Amycolatopsis sp. NBC_01480: one gene and its partner. The protein of the gene in region 1 binds, or shares a complex with, the protein of each later gene. Links are inferred from orthologs where the notes say so. Each region holds a gene or a part of one and is shown on either strand. Other genes may lie near its edges.

Region 1 (5,110 bases):
CACTTCGTGATCACGAACCGGAACACCACGTAGTAGATGACGGCGAGGATCAGCCCGATCGGGATGAGCAGCCACGCCTTGTGCGCGGTGTCCAGCGACGAGTTCAGGGCGAAGTCGATCGCGCCGCCCGAGAACGAGAAGCCGAGCTTGATCCCGAGCGCGTTGCAGACCGCCAGCGAGATGCCGGTCATCACCGAGTGGAAGAGGTACAGCGGCCACGCGACGAACATGAACGCGAACTCGATCGGCTCCGTGACGCCGGTGATGAACGAGGTCAGCGCCGCCGAGATCATGATGCCGCCGACGATCTTCTTCTGCGACGGCTTCGCGGTCTGCCAGATCGCCAGCGCCGCGGCGGGCAGGGCGAACATGAAGATCGGGAAGAAGCCGGTCATGAACGTGCCGGAACCCTGCACGTGGTTGAAGAAGTTGGTCAGGTCGCCGCCGCCGAAGATGAACCACACCGGCACGTTCAGCAGCTGGTGCAGGCCGATCGGGATGAGCAGGCGGTTCAGGAAGCCGTAGATGCCGCCACCGATGACCGGCGAGCCGACCACTGCCTTGCCGATCGAGGTGATGCCCTCGTCGACGTACTTGAACAGCAGGCCGAAGATCACGCCGAGGATGATCATCGCCAGCGCGGTGATGATCGGCACGAACCGGCGGCCGCCGAAGAACGCCAGCCAGGCCGGCAGCTTGATGCGGTGGTAACGCTGCCACAGCAGCGCTGCCACGATGCCGGAGACGACACCGGTCAGCACGCTGTACGGCCAGTGGATGGGCGCGCCGTCCCAGCCGGGCTTGTAACCCTGCTGGGAACTGATCGGCGCGATGGCCTGGATGACCTTGTTGAAGACGACCCAGCCGACAGCCGCGGCGACGGCGGTCGAACCGTCGCCCTTGCGGGCGAAGCCGACCGCGATGCCGATCGCGAACAGCAGCGGCAGCCAGTCGAACAGGCCACCGCCCGCCGCGCCGATCACGGCCGCGACCTTGTTCCAGCCCAGCCCGTCCTTGCCGAACACGTCGTCCTGGCCGAGCCGGTTCAGCAGACCGGCCGCGGGCAGGGTGGCGATGGGCAGCATGAGGCTGCGGCCGAAGCGCTGCAGGCCGGCGAGGCCGCTGCCGCTCTTCTTGCCCTTCGCCCCCTCCGCGGTGGTGGCGCTCATCGGGTACCTCCATAGTGGGGTTCGTGGCCGGAATCCGGGGTGTTCCGATCCAACTGCATGGTCACCTGGTAGTGGTCTCCCCGGTACCAGGACGTCATGTCCTCGACCGGCTCTCCGTTGGCGCTGGAGACCCGGCGGAAGACCAGGAGCGGACTGCCGGTGCGCATGCCGAGCAAGCGCGCCGTTTCGCGGTCCGCGGACTCGGCCCACACCGTCTGGTACGCCTGGTCCGGGCGGAGGTCGAAGGCCTCGCCGAGCTGGGCGTACAGCGAACGGGACAGGTCGAGGTCGAGCAGGCCGGGGGTCCGGCCGGCGTGGTACCAGCCGCGTTCCACGGCCAGTGGCACGCCATCGGCGCGCCGCAGCCGCACGAGGCGGTGGGCGGGCACGCCTTCACCGAGGCCGAGTGCGTGGGCCGAGGTCACCGGCGGGATCTCCGTGGCGGTCGAGACGACCTCCGTGGTCGGGGTGAGCCCCCGCCGGCGCATGTCGTCGGTGAACGACATCAGGTAGAGCTGCAGCTCCATCCGCCGTGCGGCGGTGAAGGTGCCCTTGCCGCGGACTCTGGCCAGCAGGCCCTCCTCGACGAGCTTCCCGATCGCCGAGCGGACTGTGAGCCGCGAGACACCGTAACGCTGGGCCAGCTCCCGCTCCGACGGGATCGGCGACCCCGGCGGCAGCTCTCGCTCGACCGAGCGGCGCAGGATCTCCCGCAGCTGGGCGTGCTTGGGCGTGGGCCCGTTCACCACCCGCTCGACCCGATCGGGTGGCGGGACGTGCGCGGCCGCGCTCATCGGCGTCACCCTCCCTCGTCTCGTCGCACCGCAAACCGGTGCTCGCGTCCGGGCCGGAAGATTGGTACGTTCCGGTCTAGACCAATGACATGATGGGGCAGGATGCTCCGGCGGGCGAGCGGGTGTCAACCACCGTTATGCGTTCGTGGCCGACCGCGGCGTGCATGCCGACGAACGGCGTAGTACTGCTGGAAATGCAGCTTGCTCACGTGGGAAAGCAACAGGAAACGAGGAGGCCGCGATGGCGGACGACAGGCCGGAGAAGATTCTCGCGGCACTCGGCGGATCGGGCAACATCGTCGAGATCGAAGGCTGCATCACGCGGCTGCGGTGCGAGCTGGAGGACATGAGCCTGATCGACGAGCCGGCGCTCAAGGCCGCGGGCGCGATGGGCGTGGTGCGGATGGGCTCGGGCGTGCAGGTGATCGTCGGCCCCGAGGCCGACACGATCGCCAGCGACATCGAGGACCTGATGTGAGTCTGTCGATCCTGAGCCCGGTCGCCGGCCGGGTGGTCGCGATCACCGAGGTGCCGGACCCGGTGTTCGCCGAGGCCATGGTCGGGCCCGGCATCGCCGTGGTGCCGAGCGGCGGGCGGGCCGACGCGGTCGCGCCGGTCGACGGCACGGTCGTGACCCTGCACCCGCACGCGTTCGTGGTGGCCACCGAGGACGGCCGCGCCGTGCTCGTCCACCTGGGCATCGACACGGTGAAGGAGAAGGGCGAGGGCTTCACCCTGCACGTGGTGAAGGGCGAGGCGGTGCGCGCCGGGCAGCCGGTAGTGGGCTGGGACCCCGAGGCCGTCGCGGCCGCCGGGTACTCGCCGATCGTGCCGGTGGTCGGGCTCGACGCGCCGGCCGAGGTGCTCGCCGACCTCGAGCCCGGACGCGAGGTCGCCGCGGGCGACCCGCTGTTCACCTGGAGCGACTGAGCGTTTAGCGGCTGGGCTTTAGGGACTGGGCGTTTACGGCAGCAGGGCCCCTTGTGGACGATGACCGTCCACAAGGGGCCCTGTTTCGTGGGTTTCCCGCCTGGTTCAGGCGGTGGTGACCTGTCCGTTCTCGACCTTCACGTTGACCTTCGGCAACGGCTTGTCCGCGGGCCCCTTCTTGACCGCGCCGGTGAGCGCGTCGAAGACCGAGCCGTGGCACGGGCAGTGCAGCTCGCCGCCGCTGGGCGGGTTCACGGTGCAGCCCTGGTGCGTGCAGACGGCGCTGAAGCAGGCGACGGTCCCGGCGGCAGGCTGGGCGACGATCACGTCCTGGCCGTCCGGGGTCTTCGCGGATTTCGCCTGGCCCACGGGCACCTCGGTCAGCGCGATCACCTTTCCGCCCGGCTTCGGCGCTTCGGCGCTCGCCCCCGAGCCACCGCCACAGGCGGCGAGGGCCACGGTGCCCACGGCGGCACCGGCCACGGCGGCACCGGTGGTGAGGACGGAACGGCGGGAGTGCAGTTCGGCAGTCATACCTCTGGGAACGAGATCGGAGGCGGTCCGGTTCACCGGTTCGCGAGATTGTTCGTGATCTCCTCCGCGGGCCCTGGGTGAACCGAAACGGGCCGCCGTCCGTGTACCTGCCGAAGGGATCCAGGGTGGGTCGGAGTGGAGGTTCGGTCATGGACAAGTGGTTCCGCGTGGTCGCCGCGGTCGGGCTGGTGGGCTCGGCGCTGGTGCACTTCTACCTGTACTGGGGCAGCGGTTATTCGGACATCGCCGTGGTCGGCCCGCTGTTCCTGCTGAACGGCATCGCCGGCGTCGTGATCGCCGTCGCGGTGCTGTTCTGGAAGCACTGGCTGCCCGCGTTCTTCACGTTCGGCTTCGGCGCCGTGACGCTCGTGTCGTACTTCCTGGCCACCACGGTCGGGTTCTTCGGGGTGCACGACCAGTTCAACAGCCAGTTCGAGTACTGGGGCGTGGTGACCGAGGCGCTGTGCGTGATCTTCGGGCTGGTCCTGCTGGTCCGTGACCTGCAATCCCGCCGGTCGGTGGCCGTGTCCCGCTGAGGACACCGGTTTCGGGCGGCGACAGGGGTTTTGTCGCCGCACCGTCGTCGGCCGTGCCCTCGAGGCGCGGCCGGTTCGTCGCGTCTGGACACTCGCGCGCGCGGGTTTTGGCTTGGTTGAGGGAAATCGGGGCCGGCTGGTTCCGCCGGCGAGTCGGCTGGTCTTTCGTGATTCTGTCGTTTTTACGTTTCGTGGTGTGGGCGCGCTCGGTGATCCCGGCGCGGGCGTGGTGGAGCGGATGCCTCGTTGGCTGCGCTGAGTGCAGCCCATGAGGCATTCGCTGCGTGTCGTTGTGTCACTGGGATCTCAGGGACCTCAGGGACCTCAGGGACCTCAGGGACCTCGGGAGTCACACCTGTCACCGGCTCGCGGCCCGCTCCGGCCATGTCCCCCGTGCAGTGGCCGGCTCCCGGCCTCGACCGTTCCAGCAAGCCACGTCAACCCGACCGGATCACGCGACGCTGGGGCGCAGTCCTGTCCTCCCGTGGTTTGCCGCTCGCCGGCCCTGGGTCCGTTACCCGGTCGAGTGAAAAGACGCTCCGCGCGTCGCGAGGGGACCTTTCGCGACAGCGTTTGATTGCCTGCGAAGGCGGTTCCCTGTCAGCGTGGCCGGCATGGAATGGGGACTGTTCTCGCTGGTCATAGCGGCCGGCGCCCTCGCGGCCAGTGGCGCGGGGCTACTGGTGCGCGGAGCCGGCGCGCCGATTTCGCTCAGGCTCGCGGCGATGCTCGCCGGGACCGGGGCGGCGGTCGTCGCGTGGCGATGGCAGGCGGGCGGCTGGCCGGGCTGGTGGCTGCCGGTCACCTGGCTCGTCACGGTGCTCGGCGCCCCACTCGCACTGGCCGACGTCCGCCACCGGCGGCTGCCGGACGTGCTGACCCTCCCCGCGTACCCCCTCCTCGCCGTCGCACTGGCCGGCGGCGGCCTCGAAACGCTGACCGCCGCCCTCGCCGGAGCCCTGCTATTCGGCGGCGCGCATCTGCTGGTCCGCCACCTCGCCCCAGGACAACTCGGCGCAGGCGACGTGAAACTCACCGGCAGCCTCGGCGCGGTACTGGGCGCCGTCGGCTGGCCCGCGCTCGCCTTCGCCGCGGTGGCCGCCAGTTTCCTGAGCGCCGCACTCGCCGCGGCCGGCCACCTGCGTGC
Region 2 (5,335 bases), 3.3 Mb from region 1 along the record:
TGAAGTCTCCTGCCGGACGATCGTGCGGCAGCTGGCCACGGTGCCGGGGTCGAGCGCGGCGCCGGCCAGCGAAACGTGCTGGAGCCGGCAGTTGCCGGGGCTGTCCTGGCGGATCGCCCACACGCTGTCGCCGTCCGCGCCGGGGGCGATGCTGAACGCCTGGCCGAGCGGAACCGGCGCGGTGTCCGGGCCGGTGTAGGTGTAGACGTCGTCCGGCGCGCAGGTGGCGGACTGGCACTCGGGCGAGGTCAGGATGACGGGTGTGTGGCCGACGCGCTGGACGCTGACCAGCCTCTTCCCGCCGGGGAGGCCGGGCACACTGCCCTTCGCGCCGGTGTCCGCGTCGAACACGGTGGGCGGGGACGTGGCGAGCAGCAGCCGCACGCTGAGCTGGTTCGCAAGCCCGCCGTCGAGGCCCGTGCGCGGTGGTCCGACGGGCTGGTTCTGCACGGTCGACGGGCTCGGGGTGGTGACCGGTGCGGGGGTCCCGTTCGTGCAAGCGGCCAGCAGGAGGCTCGCCGCGGCGAGGGCGGCGCCGGCACGAAATACGGGTCTGTTCAGGGTTTTTCCCCGATCTGGCTGGCGGAATCGAGTTCTACCATCAACACCATGGGCGAGGAAGAGACAACGACCGCGGAGACCGCGACCGAGACCAAGCCGTTGACCGCGCGCGACATCCGGGTCTCCGACGACGAGCGCGAGCACGTCGTCGGCGTGCTCCAGAAGGCGATCGGGCTCGGCATGCTCAACCTCGACGAGTTCACCGAGCGCACCGACCGCGCGCTGGCGTCCCGGACCCGCGGCGAGCTGAACGCCGTGCTCGCGGACCTGCCGGGCCTCACGCACCCGGAGGCCGCGCCGGCTCCGTACGCGGCGCCGGACGCGCCTTCGTACACCCGCTCTTGGGCGCCGGGCCAGCGGATGGAGCTGAACGCGAAGTACTCGTCGCTGCACCGCAGCGGCCCGTGGCAGGTCCCGCCCGCGATGGTCGTGCGCAACAAGTACGGCAGCACGAAGCTGGACTTCACCGAGGCCCGCACGTCGACGCCGGTGATCGAGATCGAGCTGGACTCGAAGTGGGGCTCGGTCGAGATCGTCATCCCGCCGCAGGCCGCCGTCGACTACAACTCGATCACCGAGATCAAGTTCGGCTCCCTCGACGACAAAACCGGCAGCAACGGCCGGGCCGGCACACCGCGGTACGTCCTCACCGGCCGGGTCCACGGAGGCTCGCTGGTCATCCGGCACCCCAGGCGGGGCTTCTTCGGCTGACCAGCGTGAGTGCCGGGCCCGCTTCCATCCGTCGGGCGGGTCCGGCGCTTCTTTACGTTTACTTCAGCGCGGCGGCGACCACAGTCCGGGCGTCGGCGGGGGTGGCGGCGGCCAGCGCCGCGGCAGCCAGCGACCGGGCGTCGTCCAGGGTGACGGACGCCAGGCTCGCGCCCACGGACCGGATCGCCGGGGCGTTCATCGAAACGCTGGTCAGGCCGAGTCCGGCCAGCACCAGGGCCAGGCGCGGATCGCCGGCCGCCTCACCGCAGACGCCGGCCGGCTTGCCCGTCACCATCGCCGCGTCGCCGATCAGTTTCAGCAGGCGCAGCAGCGCCGGCTGCCAGGGGTCGTTCAGCTGGGCCACGGCGCCGAGCTGGCGGTCGGCCGCGAAGGTGTACTGGGCCAGGTCGTTGGTGCCGACCGAGACGAAGTCCACCGCGTCCAGGATCTCCCGCGCCGACAGGGCCGCGGCCGGGATCTCGATCATCACGCCCGCGCGGGCGAGGCCGGCGGCGCGGGCGCGCTCGGCGAACCAGGCCGCCTCGTCCGCCGTCGCGACCATCGGGGCCATCACGGAAACGACCGCGCCCGAGTCCTCGGCCGCGCCGGCGATGGCCGCCAGCTGGCGGTCCAGCACCTCCGGCCGGTCGAACGCCACGCGCAGGCCGCGGACGCCCAGCGCCGGGTTCGGCTCGGCCTCCGGCGAAAGGAAGGCGAGCGGCTTGTCGGCGCCAGCGTCCAGCGTGCGGACGATGACCGGCTTGCCGCGGAACGGCGAAAGCACCGCGGTGTAGGCCTGGCGCTGCTCGTCGACGGTCGGCTCGGCCGAGGCGTCGAGGTAACAGAATTCCGTGCGGAACAGGCCGACGCCCTCGGCTCCGGCGTCCGCGGCGGCCTGCGCGTCGGCCGGGGAGCCGACGTTGCCGTAGACCTTGACGACGTGGCCGTCGGCGGTCGCGCCCGTGCCGTTCCACTCCGCGGGGCCCGCGGCGACGGCGGTGACCACCGGCGCCTCCGGGTCGGCGACCTCGACGACGCCGGTGTCCCCGTCGACGGCGAGCGCCGGCGCGTCCAGCGCGAGCAGCCCACGGACCGCGACCACGGCCGGGATGCCGAGCGCGCGGGCCAGGATCGCGGTGTGGCTCGTCGGGCCGCCCTCTTCGGTGACCAGCGCGAGCACCTTCGCCGGGTTGAGGCCCGCGGTGTCGGCGGGCGCCAGGTCGCGGGCGACGAGCACGCTCGGCGACGTCAGCTCCGGCACGCCCGGCGGGGCGATGCCGAGCAGCTCGGCGACCAGGCGGTCACGCACGTCGCGGACGTCGCGCACCCGCTCGGCCATGTAGCCGCCCGCCGCGGCGAGTGCTTCGGCGAACCCTTCGGCGGCCTGGTAGACGGCGCGGGCCGCGGGCAGGTTCTGCGCCGTCACCAGCTGCTGGGCCTGCGTGGCGAGCGCCGGGTCGGCGGCCATCGCGGCGGTGGTGATGAGGATCGTGGCGGCTTCGCCCTCGGCGGTCTCGGCCTGCGCCTCCAGCCGGGCGGCGACGGCGGCGGCGGCGGGCTCGATCCGCGCGGCCTCCGCGGCCGGGTCGGCCGGCGCGGGGGTGCTCGCGGGCTCGCCGAGCGGCTCGGCGACGCGCACGACGGGACCACTCGCGCGCCCCGGGCTCACAGCGACCCCGGTCAACGACGAAACGGCGGGGTTGTTGGTCACGGTGACTCCGGCTGACTCGGTGGTCGCGGCGGGCTGGCCCGAGGCGGCTGTGCCCGTGAGGGTCTCAGACATGGTCTAGACCATAGCTCAGATACGTCTCGATATCTCGCGGTGCCGCCCACAATCCGCGGGACCGCACCCGCTCGAGCACCGGCCGCACCTCCTCGTGCCACCACGCCTCGGCCAGCTGTTCGCGGCTGGCCAGCGGGCGGCCGTGCAGAGTCTGCCGGAAACCCCAGGCCTCCGCCGAGTCCGCGAGCCGGAACCAGTCGGCCGGATCGTCGAGCCAGAGGTCGAGGCGGACGTCGTCGGCGAGCGGCACGCGCTCGAGGAACAGCCGCTCGGCGGTCTTCGACGGCAGGTCCGCCACCGTGAGACAGCGCAACGCCCAGGCCACGGTGCAGATCCGGCGCACCTGGGCGCGCACCGCCGACGACCCGCGGGCGCGAGCCAGCGCGACGCGATGGTGGCCATCCTCCACGAAGTACATGTCGCCCAGCCGCACGAGCCGCACCGGTGGCAGGTCCGCGGACGTGCGCGCCAGCGCCTCCCAGCGGTCCCGCAACGCGCGGTTGCGCGGCCGGAATTGACGGTCGAAGTCGCCGCCACGGGCGACGGTGCCGACCACGCCCTCGAGCGGGACGTCGCACACGCCCTCGTCGGACTCGGACTGCCGGCCCAGCGCCGCCAGCGTCTCCGACAAGGACATGATCGCCAGCGCGTCGGGACGCCGTGCGTCCGCGATCGCTTTCAGTTGGGCGGCGTACCCCCGCCACCAGGCCGAACCGAACGAATCGCCCACGTGAACGACAACACGGGGCCGCCGCCGGTCATTCCAGCTCGTCGGGAGTCGGGTACGACGGCTGCGCGCCGTGTCGCGTCACGCTCACAGCCGCGACCTTCACGGCCCGCTTCGCCGCGTCGACGAGCGTCGCGCCTTCGGCCAGCGAAGCAGCCAGCGCACCCGCGAAGGCGTCTCCGGCACCCGTGGTGTCGACGGCCTCGACCTTCGGCGACGCGACCTCCGTCGAGCCGTCCGCCTCGACGACCACCGCGCCCTTCGCGCCGAGGGTCACGACGGCCGCGCGCGGGCCCAGCTCAAGCAGCTTGCGCGGGTCGGCGTCCTCGGTACCGAGCAGGTACGCGGCCTCGTGCTCGTTGACGAGCAAAACGTCGAGCGCGCCCAGTGTTTCGCGTGAAACCTCAGCGGCGGGCGACAGGTTGAGCAGCACGCGGACGCCCTTCGCGCTCGCGCGCGCGACGGCGTGCTCGACCGTTGGCAACGGCACCTCGAGCGAGGTGACCAGGACGCGCACGCCGTCGAGGACGTCGTCGGTGAGGTCGCCGGGCTCCAGCGCGGAGTTGGCGCCGGGGGAGACGAGGATGGAGTTCTCGCCGTCCGGGGTCACGGTGATGTAGGCGATGCCGGTCGGCCGTCCGACGGTGCGGACGTGGCCGGTCGCGACGCCCGCGTCGGCGAGCGAATCGCGCAGCAGCCGGCCGTACGAGTCGTCGCCGACGGCGCCCAGCAGCGCGACGTCCGCGCCCAGGCGACCGGCCGCCGCGGCCGTGTTCGCGCCCTTGCCGCCGGGCGACAGCGTGGTGTCGCCGCCCAGCACCGTCTCGCCGCCTCCGGGGCGGCGCTCGACCGGCACGACCAGGTCGGCGTTGGCGGATCCCACGACCAGAACGGCAGCACTCATGGCGGTCACTCTGCCACGAGCGCCTGGTCACGCGGGTCAAGGACAGTACGGGCACAAAAGTGAAGGTTTTTGTAACTTATCTAGCGCCGGGTGCGACAATCAGGCGAGCAGCGGACAACCCGTCACTCGATCGGGGGATAGAACTCCCCCAGGCGTCACTTCTGACACGGGCTCCGCTCTTGTGGTGCGTCACTGTCCTCGAGACCAGTGGCGTTGCCCCGACCGGAAGCGCACCGGAGAGGGCATCGGGTCGCCGGCGCCGATCACGTAGCCCCCCGAGTGATCGGCGTCGGCGGCGCCCCGTCACCCGCGGGGCCGCCCCGGGTTTCCCCTACCCAGGACGGCGGCTTACCGCCTGTTCTGGCAGGTCAGAGCTTCCTACCGTCGAGGCATGACGATCTCCGACTGGAAGCGCTCGATCTACGCGCTGCTGGCGTTGCCCGCATTCGCCGCCGGCCCTCGGGCCCGGCGGCAGCTCGCCGCGCGGCTGGTGGGCACCACCGTGCGCGAAGGTCCCCCTCGCCGCCTCGCCTCGGCCGGTCTGGCCCTGCTGGCGTGGCCGTTCGCGGTGCTGATCTGGTTCCTGGTGTGGCGGATCGCGACTTACGGGCTGTTCTGGGACGAGGCCACGGCCGGCGCTTCGTGGGGC

Evidence for each region.
Region 2: the proteins of OG371_RS31070 (region 1) and ptsP are in contact, whole or in part, in an NMR structure (PDB 2MP0), measured with the Escherichia coli proteins. The link is inferred for Amycolatopsis sp. NBC_01480 from one-to-one orthologs.

The regions. Positions count from the first base shown.
Region 1 is NZ_CP109442.1:6,499,780-6,504,889, forward strand. What follows is about bases 1,392-4,165. They hold OG371_RS31070 (PTS sugar transporter subunit IIA), read left to right. Parts: upstream 1,392-2,437; coding sequence 2,438-2,893; downstream 2,894-4,165. Other genes in these bases: OG371_RS31060 (GntR family transcriptional regulator), read right to left, coding at 1,392-1,963; OG371_RS31065 (PTS glucose/sucrose transporter subunit IIB), read left to right, coding at 2,124-2,441; OG371_RS31075 (Rieske (2Fe-2S) protein), read right to left, coding at 2,999-3,427; OG371_RS31080 (hypothetical protein), read left to right, coding at 3,577-3,963. In the rest of the region: OG371_RS31055 (PTS transporter subunit EIIC), read right to left, coding at 1-1,169; more of OG371_RS31060, read right to left, coding at 1,166-1,391; OG371_RS31085 (A24 family peptidase), read left to right, coding at 4,578-5,110. UniProt on the Escherichia coli protein: The phosphoenolpyruvate-dependent sugar phosphotransferase system (sugar PTS), a major carbohydrate active transport system, catalyzes the phosphorylation of incoming sugar substrates concomitantly with their translocation across the cell membrane.
Region 2 is NZ_CP109442.1:3,214,325-3,219,659, forward strand. The notes cover bases 694-3,692. They hold ptsP (phosphoenolpyruvate--protein phosphotransferase), read right to left. Parts: upstream 3,056-3,692; coding sequence 1,331-3,055; downstream 694-1,330. Other genes in these bases: OG371_RS15240 (DUF1707 SHOCT-like domain-containing protein), read left to right, coding at 694-1,272; OG371_RS15250 (hypothetical protein), read right to left, coding at 3,048-3,692. In the rest of the region: OG371_RS15235 (hypothetical protein), read right to left, coding at 1-450; more of OG371_RS15240, read left to right, coding at 610-693; more of OG371_RS15250, read right to left, coding at 3,693-3,785; OG371_RS15255 (ribokinase), read right to left, coding at 3,814-4,686; OG371_RS15260 (hypothetical protein), read left to right, coding at 5,078-5,335. UniProt on the Escherichia coli protein: General (non sugar-specific) component of the phosphoenolpyruvate-dependent sugar phosphotransferase system (sugar PTS).